DNA from 4 places in the Shewanella denitrificans OS217 genome. Region 3 is predicted to be linked to each of the others. Evidence: predicted binding sites of a transcription regulator. Region 3 holds the regulator's gene; each other region holds the start of a gene.
What was found. The regulator sigma-54, encoded in region 3, starts transcription at its own class of promoters, with help from an activator protein. The targets are predictions, from matches to a motif close to GTTGGCACGNNNNTNGNNT.
Positions count from the first base shown of each region.

Region 1 (3,026 bases), 660 kb from region 3:
CTCAGTAGTTTCACTTGATGCTCAATTGGCATTTCAGTGACTTCATCTAGGAATAGAGTTCCTCCTTGTGCCTGCTCAAATACCCCTTGATGATCCCTATGCGCCCCAGTGAAAGCCCCCTTTATATGGCCAAATAGTTCACTGTCCACCAACTCTGGGCTTAAGGCACCACAGTTGATAGCAATAAAGGGTTCATTCGACCGACTGCTGGCTAAGTGTATGGTATTGGCAACCAATTCTTTACCTGCACCACTTTCCCCTACTATTAACACATTACTTTCGGCTGTGGCCACCTTGCGTATGGTGCGATAAAGTTTATGCATAGCTCTTGATGAGCCAACGAGTAGCCCATATTGATCGAGGTCGCTGCAGAAGGACTGATTAACGTGAGATTTAGTGTGGATCAAATTTTGAGCGAAATCTTCTAGCGTGTCGTTAATCAGGGCCATATCGTGGGGTTGGCGAAAATGATATCCCGCCCCTTTTGACATTAGCTTGTCTAGATAGGGATTAGGTTGACCATCGGTGAAAAAAATAAACTCTCTGTCTGACATCATGGCGCTATTGACTAAATTTAAATAGTCCTCATGACTCAATTGAGGGTTCGAAATCAGTGCAACATCCACCTGTATGTTTTCGAGTTGGCTTAACCAAGATTCAGTGGGGATGCTGGCTATCTTATCAAAATGAGCCGCAGCAGATGATCGCATAAGTGCTCGTTCGGCTTTGGGGTCTTGCAAGTGATAAAAAAGTGTTGGACGGGCCATGTCGATAAAACTCCTTGTACCTGTTAGACCAATGTAAGCCATGAAATTGTGTTTAGCAATGTTAGTTGGCCACAGGTTTAGTCTACGATCCTTGGTGGTAATAAATATGAAAATAGTGCTGATACGTCATGTGGTGGTATTTCTAATGAGCACGATTTATGCATGCTTGATACTTAGCCCCTTGGATAAACCACCCATAAATCACAAGTCGGGTTAAACAAGCGCTCGATACACTTTATATGGGCAGTAAATCATTCGTCGAAATAATGGGAGGAATTAATGCTAACCGATACTCCTTTTCATGACTATTCTTGCCATCACTCTGATATGTGGCTATTAAATGACATCATAGATTTATGTCAGGAGGGGCAAGTGTTTTACTTCCAGGCTAAGGAAAGTGTCGCTGATTACAACCTTAAACGCATTTTTTCCAGAATGGCTGTTATTCGCAGACGTATGCTGGCTGATCTAATTCCTCTATTTAATTTAGAAAAACAGGTGCCTATAATTTTTGACCGAGCCGTTAATGATATTAACCCCACCTATGTCGCAGCATATGATTCGGTAACACATCTACATACTGAGCAAGCCATTATGGTGATTTTAAAAATGGAACGTCTGGTGCTTATGCGTTTAAAGCTGGCAGTTAAACAGGCCAATAGTCAGCGAGTCGCTCTTCAGTTAGCTGACGGTACCGCTTGGCTGCAGATAACATGTGATCAGTTAACTGCATTAAAAGCTCAGTCTCAATATCAATAAAAAGCTTCCTGTGGAGCTCTTGTCTTGTTTTTCGTCAGCTAGCAATAATTACCGACCCTAAGTAAAAAGTACAGACCTCCCACATAGGTAATTAGCGCTGAAAATAATATGCGTCATCATAAGGCTTTGATTTTGTAGTCTTTATATTGTTGGCATAGTTTGAGCATTGCCTAATATGAGAAACACAACACAAGGATATTATTATGAAGACTGCAACTACAGGTTTACTAACAAGTTTAATCCTAGCCACTGCATCATTAAGTGTAAATGCTGCAGAAGGTTGGCAAGGTGAGACTAAGGATGCTTGGATTGACGGAAAGGCAGAAACCACATTATTGTTAAATACTAACCTTAACTCTTTTGACATTAATACTGATGTGAAAAATGGCCTAGTTACGCTAACGGGCAAGGTTGAAAGTGGTGTCGATAAAGCATTGGCAGCCGAGTTGGTTAAAAGTCTAGACGGGGTTAAAGATGTTGATAATCAATTAACCGTACTGAGCGAAAAAGAAAGCTCCAATGACATGGTTGAAGCACTCACTGACTCTAAAGTGGCGACAGTGGTTAAGACACGTTTACTGTTTTCATCTGAAGTATCGGGTACAGATATTAATGTTGAAGTGGAGGAGGGGGTTGTCACTCTTATTGGTACTGTTTCCAGTGATGCCGAGCGTCAGCTTGCATTAAAAATTGCCGAAAACACAGATGATGTGGACAAGGTCGTTGATAAAATTAAAGTTGCTGGATAATTTACATTTAAGTTTCATCAAAAGGCCGCCATTCGGCGGCTTTTTTTCTTATATTCATAGCTTTTCCACGCTTTGTCATGAAAATAAAACACTACAGTGTTCACTGCCGGTTCAACCAAGGCGACAGTGCCACCTATGAGTATGCTACCTGTTAGTAAGTAGGTAATGCTGAAGGCGACACTAAAGTGCAATATCGCAAAGGTGAATGTTTTAATCATGAGGTCAACCTCGGTTAATTAGTTAATCTAAATGATAATCGTTATCAATAATAATGCAAGCTTAAATACTAGATTAACTTGAGAGGAAGATTCGATAAGAGCACTGTTTGCCTGTAGGGCAGAGTAAAGCGGTATTTTAGGTGGGAATAGCAGTTACCTAATCAAGGTTAACTGCTTCGGGATGAGTTTATCGGCTCTTGCGCTGGTGAATTCTGCTGATGTTTAGTCATCTTGTGACGCAGTTCTGAACTACTTTATACCCGCGTGCTAAGCGGAGCAGAAAGAAGTCATGTCTTGTACATCAAGATTAATAACGTCTCTCTGCCCAAATAGGGCTAATCCAAACTAGCTTACCCATCGCAGACTAAGCACTCGTAAGCTTAAAGCCTGTCACACATGTAGCGTAAGTTGTCTTTACTAAATACGGGGTGACCAGCATCTTGATGGCAATACTCAGCTTTAAAGTTGTCGATGTTGCTTGAGGATGTGACTATTTTTTCAAATGCTTTGAGTTCAGTAGCCGATAAACGCTC
Region 1 covers NC_007954.1:4,447,245-4,450,270, reverse strand. The annotation lists gene SDEN_RS19300 (sigma-54 interaction domain-containing protein) at 1-767, opposite strand, end outside; gene SDEN_RS19295 (hypothetical protein) at 1,047-1,526, shown strand; gene SDEN_RS19290 (BON domain-containing protein) at 1,730-2,275, shown strand; gene SDEN_RS19285 (DUF2061 domain-containing protein) at 2,293-2,493, opposite strand; gene SDEN_RS19280 (hypothetical protein) at 2,874-3,026, opposite strand, start outside.
Region 1: SDEN_RS19290 (BON domain-containing protein) is a predicted target of sigma-54. The motif match lies at 1,675-1,693, and genes of this name have one in related genera.

Region 2 (3,026 bases), 970 kb from region 3:
CTGATACTGCAGGTAGTCCGGTAAAAACAAGCTCTATTGGCATGCAGATGAATTTAAACTCAGGTGACAAGGTGTTAGATCCAGCAGCATTCGATCCAACAGATTCTAAAACATTCAATAAGTTAACGTCTGTAACTATGTTTGATTCATTAGGTGAATCTCATGTTATGACCAGCTACTTTGTGAAACCCACCAATGGCTCATATACAGGTGAAAGTAACTGGGTTGTCTTCTATGCTGTAGATGGTAAACAGGTTGACCTTGCTGGGACTGATGTTGGTACCTATCAGACAGATACCGATGGCGATCGTATCGCTGATACGCCACAGCTCGCTCAAACGGCTGGTGGCTGGCGTGGATCTGTGCTTAAGTTTAATGATGTAGGCGCCTATACTGGCAGCGATCCAGCAGTACTAACCACTGAGGCCTTAGGGTTACCTGGCGCAGGTATTTTAGGCCCAGGCGCCGATGGTACCCAAACACTGAGTATCGCGTTTAATAACCCCACTCAATACTCATCAAACTTTGAAGTGACAGAGCTTACCCAAAACGGCACTACAGTTGGCCGCTTAACTAACGTCTCCATTGGCTCCGATGGACTGGTGATCGCTAAGTACAGTAACGGCTCTACAGTGCCACTAGCTCGAGTAGCCTTAGTGCGTTTTGCCAACGAGCAAGGGTTGACTCAGGTGGGAAATACCTCTTGGAAAGCCAGCTTAGATTCAGGCCCGGCGCTTGCGGGTGAAGCTAATAGCGGCACATTTGGTAGCATTCGTTCATCAGCTTTAGAGCAGTCGAATGTTGATTTGACCACAGAGCTTGTAGATTTAATCTCTGCTCAGCGTAACTTTCAGGCGAACTCGAGAACCTTAGAAGTGAATAATACCTTGCAGCAAACCATACTGCAGATCCGCTAACCTTATTCAGAGGTTAACTTTAGGAGCGGCTCAGGACACTGAGTCGCTCTTTTTTTCTAATTGTCTTCTCATCTGCTCTCTGTAGCCAACCTCAGTTGTTATTTCTCTGCTTTCTTAATAAAACCTAAACTTGGCACAATGTTTGCTTTTATCTTGTTATCACCCTTTCACTGCAAAAACTTGACGGAGCAACAGATGGACAAATTTCTTTATGTTGCCATGAGCGGCGCTAAACAAAACATGAGCGCACTTGCGGTACGAGCCAATAACTTGGCCAACGCCAACACCGATGGTTTTAAGTCTGATTTAACTCAGGCCCGCTCTATGCAGGCCTTTGGTGAAGGTTTGCCCTCTCGTGTCTTTGCGATGACAGAAATAGCCACCTCAGATTTTAAAGCTGGCGCCCTGAAAACCACCGGCCGTGATCTTGATATCGCGGTCAAAGGTGATGGCTGGATAGCCGTACAGGCTCCCGATGGTTCAGAAGCTTACACTCGCTCTGGTGGACTTAAATTTGACAATACGGGTTTGCTACTTAATAGCCGCAATAACCCTGTCATGGGCAATTCAGGTCCTATCGTCTTGCCTTTGCCCATTGATAAATTACAAATATCACCGGATGGGATCATTTCAATCCGACCACAAGGCGCCACTGCGGAGGTTATCGAAGAGGTGGCTCGCATCAAGCTAGTTAATCCTGATAACTCACAAATGATGCGTGGTGAAGATGGACTTTTTCGCCTGACCTCAGGGGACGTGGCGGCAAAAGATCCCAGCGTGCAAGTTGAAAGTGGTGCCATTGAAGCAAGCAATGTCAACCCAGTTGAAGAAATGGTGGCGTTAATCAGTATCCAACGTCAGTACGAAATGCAAGTGAAGATGATGAAAACGGCTGAAGAAACCGATCAAGCGTCTTCATCATTAATGCGAATTGGTTAGGAGTATAGATTATGCATCCCGCACTCTGGATTAGTAAAACCGGCCTTGATGCCCAGCAAACTGATATTTCAGTTATTTCTAACAACGTGGCGAATGCCAGTACCATTGGTTACAAGAAAAGCCGCGCTGTGTTTGAGGATTTACTTTATCAAACGGTAAATCAAGCCGGTGGGATCAGCGCCGACAATACCAAATTGCCTAATGGTTTAAATATAGGTGCGGGTACCAAAGTCGTGGCAACACAGAAAATGTTTAGCCAAGGCAATATGCTGACCACGGACAACTCATTAGATTTAATGATTGAAGGTCCAGGATTTTTTGAAGTTCAGTTACCCGATGGTACACCCGCGTACACTCGAAATGGTCAGTTTAGTTTGGATGATACCGGGCAAATAGTGACGCCAGGTTCTGGCTACGTGCTGCAACCTGCGATTACCATCCCGGAAAATGCCACAGGTATTACGGTATCTGCTGGTGGTGAAGTCTCAGTTAAAATCCCAGGAACTGCAGAGAGCCAAGTTATCGGCCAGATAACAATGACGGACTTTATTAATCCATCGGGCCTTGATCCTCTTGGGCAGAATCTATACACGGAAACCGGGGCCAGTGGTACGCCCATTCAAGGTACCGCTTCTCTAGATGGCTTAGGTGCTATTAGGCAAGGCGCTCTTGAGACTTCCAATGTGAATGTCACTGAAGAGTTAGTTAATTTGATCCAAAGTCAGCGAATTTATGAAATGAATTCAAAAGTTATTTCGGCCGTTGATCAGATGCTTGCATATATTAATCAGAATTTGTAGGGGAAATGTTATGAATAAATACATAATGTTACTTATGGTTTCTCTGCTTAGTGCTTGTAGCTCTACGCCGAGAAAGCCCATTCCTGATGATCCTTTCTATGCACCTGTGTATCCGGATGCACCGGCCACACAGACGGCGGCGACCGGCTCTATTTTCTTAGATTCGCAAGCCTCTAGTTTGTACTCTGATATCCGTGCTCACAAAATTGGCGACATTATTACTGTGGTGTTGATGGAATCGACCCAAGCGAAAAAAAGTGCCACTAATGACATTAAGAAAGGCTCAGATATGAGCATGGACCCGCTGTTTGCTGGGGGAGGCAATGTCACTATCAAGGGCGTGCCACTGGATCTTAAATACAAGGATGCC
Region 2 covers NC_007954.1:1,525,839-1,528,864, forward strand. The annotation lists gene flgE (flagellar hook protein FlgE) at 1-917, shown strand, start outside; gene flgF (flagellar basal-body rod protein FlgF) at 1,113-1,856, shown strand; gene flgG (flagellar basal-body rod protein FlgG) at 1,868-2,656, shown strand; gene flgH (flagellar basal body L-ring protein FlgH) at 2,667-3,026, shown strand, end outside.
Region 2: flgF (flagellar basal-body rod protein FlgF) is a predicted target of sigma-54. The motif match lies at 1,047-1,065, and genes of this name have one in related genera.

Region 3 (3,026 bases):
CATAGGAAATCCTGCGACTTTTAGCCAAGAGTTAGATGATGGCAGCACAGGTACCGCTAGCGCTAAAGAGATCCGCTACGATCTTGCTTCCCGTACCTTGACGCTAACAGGCGAAGCCAAGTTAGATCAAGCCGGCAACCAAGTCACAGGTAACAGTATTCGTTACAATATCAAAGATCAGCAATTGATTGCAGAGAGTACGGGTAAGGGACAAGACAGGGTTATCACCATTATTCAGCCTGAAAATTATCAGGATAGCAATATCAAACCTAGCCTACCTGAAATCCCAGTTAAGAAGCAGGATGAGCAATGATCCAATCTAAGTTGACCGCTGAAAATCTTGCTAAGAGTTACAAGAATCGCCAGGTGGTAAAAGATGTCAGTTTATCCGTTAGCACGGGGCAAATTGTCGGTCTACTGGGCCCCAATGGTGCAGGCAAAACCACGACCTTTTATATGGTGGTGGGTTTAGTTAAGAGCGACAAGGGCCGCATTCTGATTGATGATGACGATCTCACCGGCGATCCCATGCATTTGCGTGCCCGTAAAGGCATAGGTTACTTGCCCCAAGAGGCCAGTATTTTTCGCAAGCTCACGGTCAGAGACAACATCATGGCCGTATTGCAGACCCGTAAGTCGTTATCAAACGACGAGCGTGAGGAGCAACTCGAGCATTTGTTAGAAGAATTTCACATTACCCATATTCGTGACAGCCAAGGCATGTCATTATCTGGTGGTGAACGTCGCCGGGTTGAGATAGCCCGCGCACTAGCCGCCGATCCCCAGTTTATTCTTCTGGATGAGCCTTTCGCTGGTGTTGACCCTATCTCAGTTATAGATATAAAAAAAATAATCCAACAGCTCAAGAGTCGCGGCCTTGGCGTATTGATTACCGATCATAATGTCAGGGAAACCTTGGATGTTTGCGAACGCGCTTATATCGTCAGCCACGGCAATTTGATTGCCGAAGGCACACCTGCTGAAATCTTAGATAATCAGCAGGTTCGGGCAGTGTACTTAGGCGAACAATTCAAGCTATAGTTAATTAAAATGACGTTCAGGGGCACAGATAATGCTCCACCAAGATCTGTCGCACTCATGGAATAGACACTAGGGATATGCGGTAAATGAAAGCGTCACTCCAACTTAAAATGGGTCAACATCTGACTATGACCCCTCAGCTGCAACAGGCGATTCGCCTGCTGCAACTTTCTTCATTGGAGCTACAGCAAGAAATTCAACAAGCCCTTGAGTCCAATCCCTTATTGGAACTAGAAGACGAGTTCTCACAAGAAAAACCCCCTAAAAAAGATGACATCCAAGGTGATACCGATTTCAGCGACAATAGCCAAGTCAGCGTCGAGAAAGACACCTCCTCTGTGGACACAGCAGAATCCTTAACCAAGGAATCCATGCCCGATGAGTTACCCATGGATACCACCTGGGATGAAGTCTTCACCGCAGCGCCCAATTCAGGTTCAGCCAGTGGTGGCAGTTTCGATGATATGCCCTTTCAAGGGGAAACCACCGAAGGCTTATACGAGCATCTAGAGTGGCAAAAAAATCTCACCCCCTTCTCTGAAACCGATCGGGCCATCGCCACCGCCATCATAGATGCCATCGATGAGCGCGGTTATCTCACTCAGTCCACCCAAGATATTCTCGAAGCCATGGGCAACAGCGATGTTGAACTGGATGAAGTCGAAGCCGTATTAAAACGAGTACAGCATTTCGACCCTGTGGGCATAGCCGCGAGAGACCTGCGGGAGTGTTTGTTGATCCAGTTGGCCCAATATGCCGCCGACGTGCCTCATTTAAACAATGCACGTATGCTCATCGATGAGTATTTAGACTTGATCGCAGGCCGCGATTTTAGATTGTTAATGCGTAAAACTCGCCTTAAAGAAGACGAACTCAGGGACGCCATCGCCTTAATCCAATCCTTAAATCCAAGGCCTGGGCTTATTGTGGCCCATAATGAAGATGAATACGTGATCCCTGATGTGACTGTACTCAAGAAGAATGGCCGCTGGATGGTTGAGCTCAATCCCGATTGTATGCCAAAAATCAGCGTGAATCAGCAGTATGCCGCTATGGCTCGCAGCAGCAAGAGCCAAGTCGATAGCCAATTTATTCGTGGTAATTTGCAAGAGGCCAAATGGTTTATTAAAAGCTTAGAGAGCCGTAACGATACCTTGCTCAAAGTGGCTAATTGCATAGTTCAATATCAACAAGGGTTCTTCGAGTTTGGTGAAGAAGCAATGAAACCTATGGTTCTCAATGACATAGCAGAAGCCGTTGAGATGCATGAGTCGACCATTTCTCGTGTTACCACCCAAAAATACATGCACACCCCCAAAGGCTTGTTTGAACTCAAGTACTTCTTTTCAAGCCATGTGAGTACCGATGATGGGGGTGAATGCTCATCTACCGCAATCCGCGCTTTCATTAAAAAGCTGGTTGCCGCAGAAAACCAGAAAAAGCCATTAAGCGATAGCAAAATGGCTCAACTTCTGGCGGAACAGGGGATTAATGTTGCCCGTCGTACGATAGCAAAATATCGTGAAGCAATGCTCATCCCCCCCTCAAACCAACGTAAGAGTTTATAACCTACTAGGCTATTGGAGGATGTGTAATGCAGATCAATGTAACTGGGCACCATATAGAGATAACCGAATCACTGCGCGAATACATTAGCGGCAAATTTTCTAAACTTGAACGCCACTACGATCAGATCAATAATGTCCATGTGGTGCTAAATGTTGAGAAATTACAGCAAATTGCTGAAGCAAGAATTAGCTTAAGTGGTACAGAAGTGTTCGCAACATCAGAGCATGCCGACATGTACGCTGCCATAGACATCCTGATCGATAAACTCGATCGCCAGGTCATTAAACACAAAGAGAAGTTAACAAAACACTAACAATGGAACTTTGTAGCATACTGCAGCCGGAATGCACCACCTGTGCCACACCGGGCAGTAAGAAAAAGGTACTGGAACTCATCAGCGAACTTGTCGCTGCCCA
Region 3 covers NC_007954.1:560,270-563,295, reverse strand. The annotation lists gene lptA (lipopolysaccharide transport periplasmic protein LptA) at 1-313, shown strand, start outside; gene lptB (LPS export ABC transporter ATP-binding protein) at 310-1,041, shown strand; gene SDEN_RS02575 (RNA polymerase factor sigma-54) at 1,128-2,609, shown strand; gene hpf (ribosome hibernation promoting factor) at 2,636-2,923, shown strand; gene ptsN (PTS IIA-like nitrogen regulatory protein PtsN) at 2,926-3,026, shown strand, end outside.

Region 4 (3,026 bases), 980 kb from region 3:
CAATAGCGTCGATTTCTTCCTGACCCAGTGAACCGCGTCTTACATTTACCACGACTGTGGCACTGGGTTGAGATTGATTGCGGGCAAAGACGTTTTCTTTAGGCAGCGCCAAAATCACTTTAGCTCGGCTCACGCTCTTTAATTCTTCAATCACTCGGGCGAGGTTAAGTTCTTGACTGTGCTTGAGCCTAGCTTGCTCCATCCTTTGGCTTACGCCAAAGCCACTGTCTTTACTCAAATAGTCATTGGTATCGACGTTACTTTCAATACCTGCGCGGCTTAAGATTAATTTAATATCTTGGTATTGATCTTCTGGCACCTTGATAACATCGAGCTGAATTTCGTATTTGATCTGATTTTTATCCAATACATCGAGCACTTGGATCATTTCAGCTGTATCCATTTTACCCAAAGGACGATACTCAGGCTCTTGGGCCCACATCATCACGAAAACGGCTAATGCTAAACAGACAGCCAAGGCCAAGATCATGGTTATTTGGCGCAAAAAGTCAGTACCGCCAATATTGCTCATTAATCCTGACTTGTTCTCTTGGCCTACGCCAGAGCCATCTGCAGTATCTGAACCAACAATGATATCTGTGCTCACATTCAATACCTACTAATTGAGTGAAAAAATGCCTAAACAGGCATGCTCATGATTTCTTTATAGGCTTCAACAAGTTTATTTCTCACTTGTACTGTGGCCTCAAATGCAACGCCCGCTTTCTCTCTGGCAATAACCGTATCAGATAAGCTCACGCGTGTGTCGCCCATATCTAATCGAGTCGCTAAACTTGCCGAGTTTTGCTGTAGTCCATTGACACTGCCGACGGCTTGAGACAAGAGTTGTCCAAAATCAGCCCCTTGAGTGTTATTCACTTGCTGGAGCATGTTTGGACGAATACCATTAGTTAAAGATGGGGTGATTTCACCGCGAAGTGACTGCATTTCTTGCAATAATGGGTTTGCGTTTATTTGCATCTTGAGCTCCCTTTCGTCGGAAAGTTGACGAACAATACCTAGTTAACAAGGTTAGTGCAAATTAAATGCCAAGACGGGAAGATAAATAGAATTAATCGCATAAAAAATCTACTCACTAACGGGATGAGTAGATTAAGTCGTTGATCTTATATTAAAGATATTGAAATGAATTTTCTTTGCAGAAAGCAAGCTTGCTCAAAAAGGAGCAAAGCTGGCTATGGCCATATGGCTTGATATGACAGGGGCTTCAGCCTATTTAGATACTCCACGGCTCAGACAATTCACCCTAAGCTGGCAGCTCTATGCCCATGTCTCTCATTTTAGCCATCTTGTACCTTAAGGTGCGAGCACTTATGCCTAAGCGTTCAGCCACATCTTTACGGCTACCATTACATTGAGTTAACGTCTCGAGAATGATCACGTGTTCTTGTGCTTTTAACTCATCGCCTAACCCTTCTACTTCCACTGTTTTTAGGGCCATGTTGGCATCACTGCTCAGGCACATATCCCCTGAATCAAGAATGATGTCATCAAGGCCAATTTTATCGCCGCAATGGAGGATCATCGCCCGTTGAATAACATTATCTAATTCGCGTACATTGCCAGGCCATCTATGGGCTAACAAGCGTCTAGTGGCGTTTTCATCAAGCTCTGGCACAGCTGCGGTGCTGGGCGCATGCTTTTGGATCAAATGTCTGGCTAAAGGTAGGATGTCTGCAGGCCTTTGATTAAGCGCAGGCCAAACTAATGGGAATACATTAATACGGTAATATAAATCCTCCCTGAATGCACCGGATGATGCCATTGCTTTTAGATCGCGATTCGAGGTTGCCAATACTCGGACATTGAGTTTTATCGTCTTACGGCCGCCCAAACGTTCAACTTCTTTTTCCTGCAAGACTCGCAATAATTTAGCCTGCAGGCCTAATTCCATTTCAGAAATTTCATCCAACAACAAGGTACCGCCTTGGGCTTGCTCGAACTTACCAGGACAAGCCTGGTAAGCGCCAGTAAAGGCCCCTTTCTCATAGCCAAACAAGGTTGCCTCTAACATGTTCTCTGGAATGGCTGCGCAGTTTATGGCCACAAACGGCTCATCACTACGGGAACTATGCTGGTGAATGTATCGGGCAAGCACTTCTTTTCCTGAACCACTGGGGCCCATTATCATCACTGACGCATCCGATATCGCCACCCGCTGTGCCAAGGCTAACAAGGCATGACTTTTTTCATCGGCAACCACTGGCTGCTGGCTATCATGCTTTAATGGCAAATAACGAGAGACTTGATTAAGCAATACTTCAGGTGCAAAAGGTTTGGCTAAATAATCCACAGCACCCAGTTTCATCGCATTAACGGCGCTATCTATGGTGGCATAGGCTGTCATTAATAGCACAGGTAGTTTGGGGTGAGACTGCTGCAAATATTTAAGCAAGCCTATCCCGCCTACCCCCTCCATTTGCACATCACTTATCACCATATCAAATGAGGTTTGCTTGAGTGCCATGATGGCCTCTTCTGCAGAGGCGACATCAACGCAATCGTAATGTGCCAACTGCAAGGTATCTAATAGCGCTTCTCGCAGGGCATGATCATCTTCTACCAATAATAATTTAGCTTCAGACATGAGCTTGCTCCTTAGCATTGGATACATTATTTGATTGGGGAAATGATAAGCGGATAAGGCAACCCATGGCTTCTTGGGATGATATTTGCAAACTACCACCATGACTTTTTATCACCGACTGCACCACTGCAAGCCCGAGGCCAGTTCCTTGGCTCTTGGTGGTAAAAAATGGCTCTAACACTTGCTGCTGCATCGAGGGGGCAAGCCCTCGGCCATTATCCATAACATCTAGAATTAACATGCCGTCTTTGTCCAACGCACTAAGGTGCACTTTGTTGGCCCCCGCTTCGAAGCTATTGACCACCAGATTATTAATTGCAGAGCTTAAGGCACTGACATTGGCAGATAAAATAAGTTGCGAGCAATTACTAAAACTCAGTAAGCAGTTTTTTTGCTCTGCTATGGGCTCACAATTGGC
Region 4 covers NC_007954.1:1,542,444-1,545,469, reverse strand. The annotation lists gene fliF (flagellar basal-body MS-ring/collar protein FliF) at 1-595, opposite strand, end outside; gene fliE (flagellar hook-basal body complex protein FliE) at 640-981, opposite strand; gene SDEN_RS06885 (sigma-54-dependent transcriptional regulator) at 1,268-2,608, opposite strand; gene SDEN_RS06880 (sensor histidine kinase) at 2,601-3,026, opposite strand, start outside.
Region 4: fliE (flagellar hook-basal body complex protein FliE) is a predicted target of sigma-54. The motif match lies at 1,036-1,054, and genes of this name have one in related genera.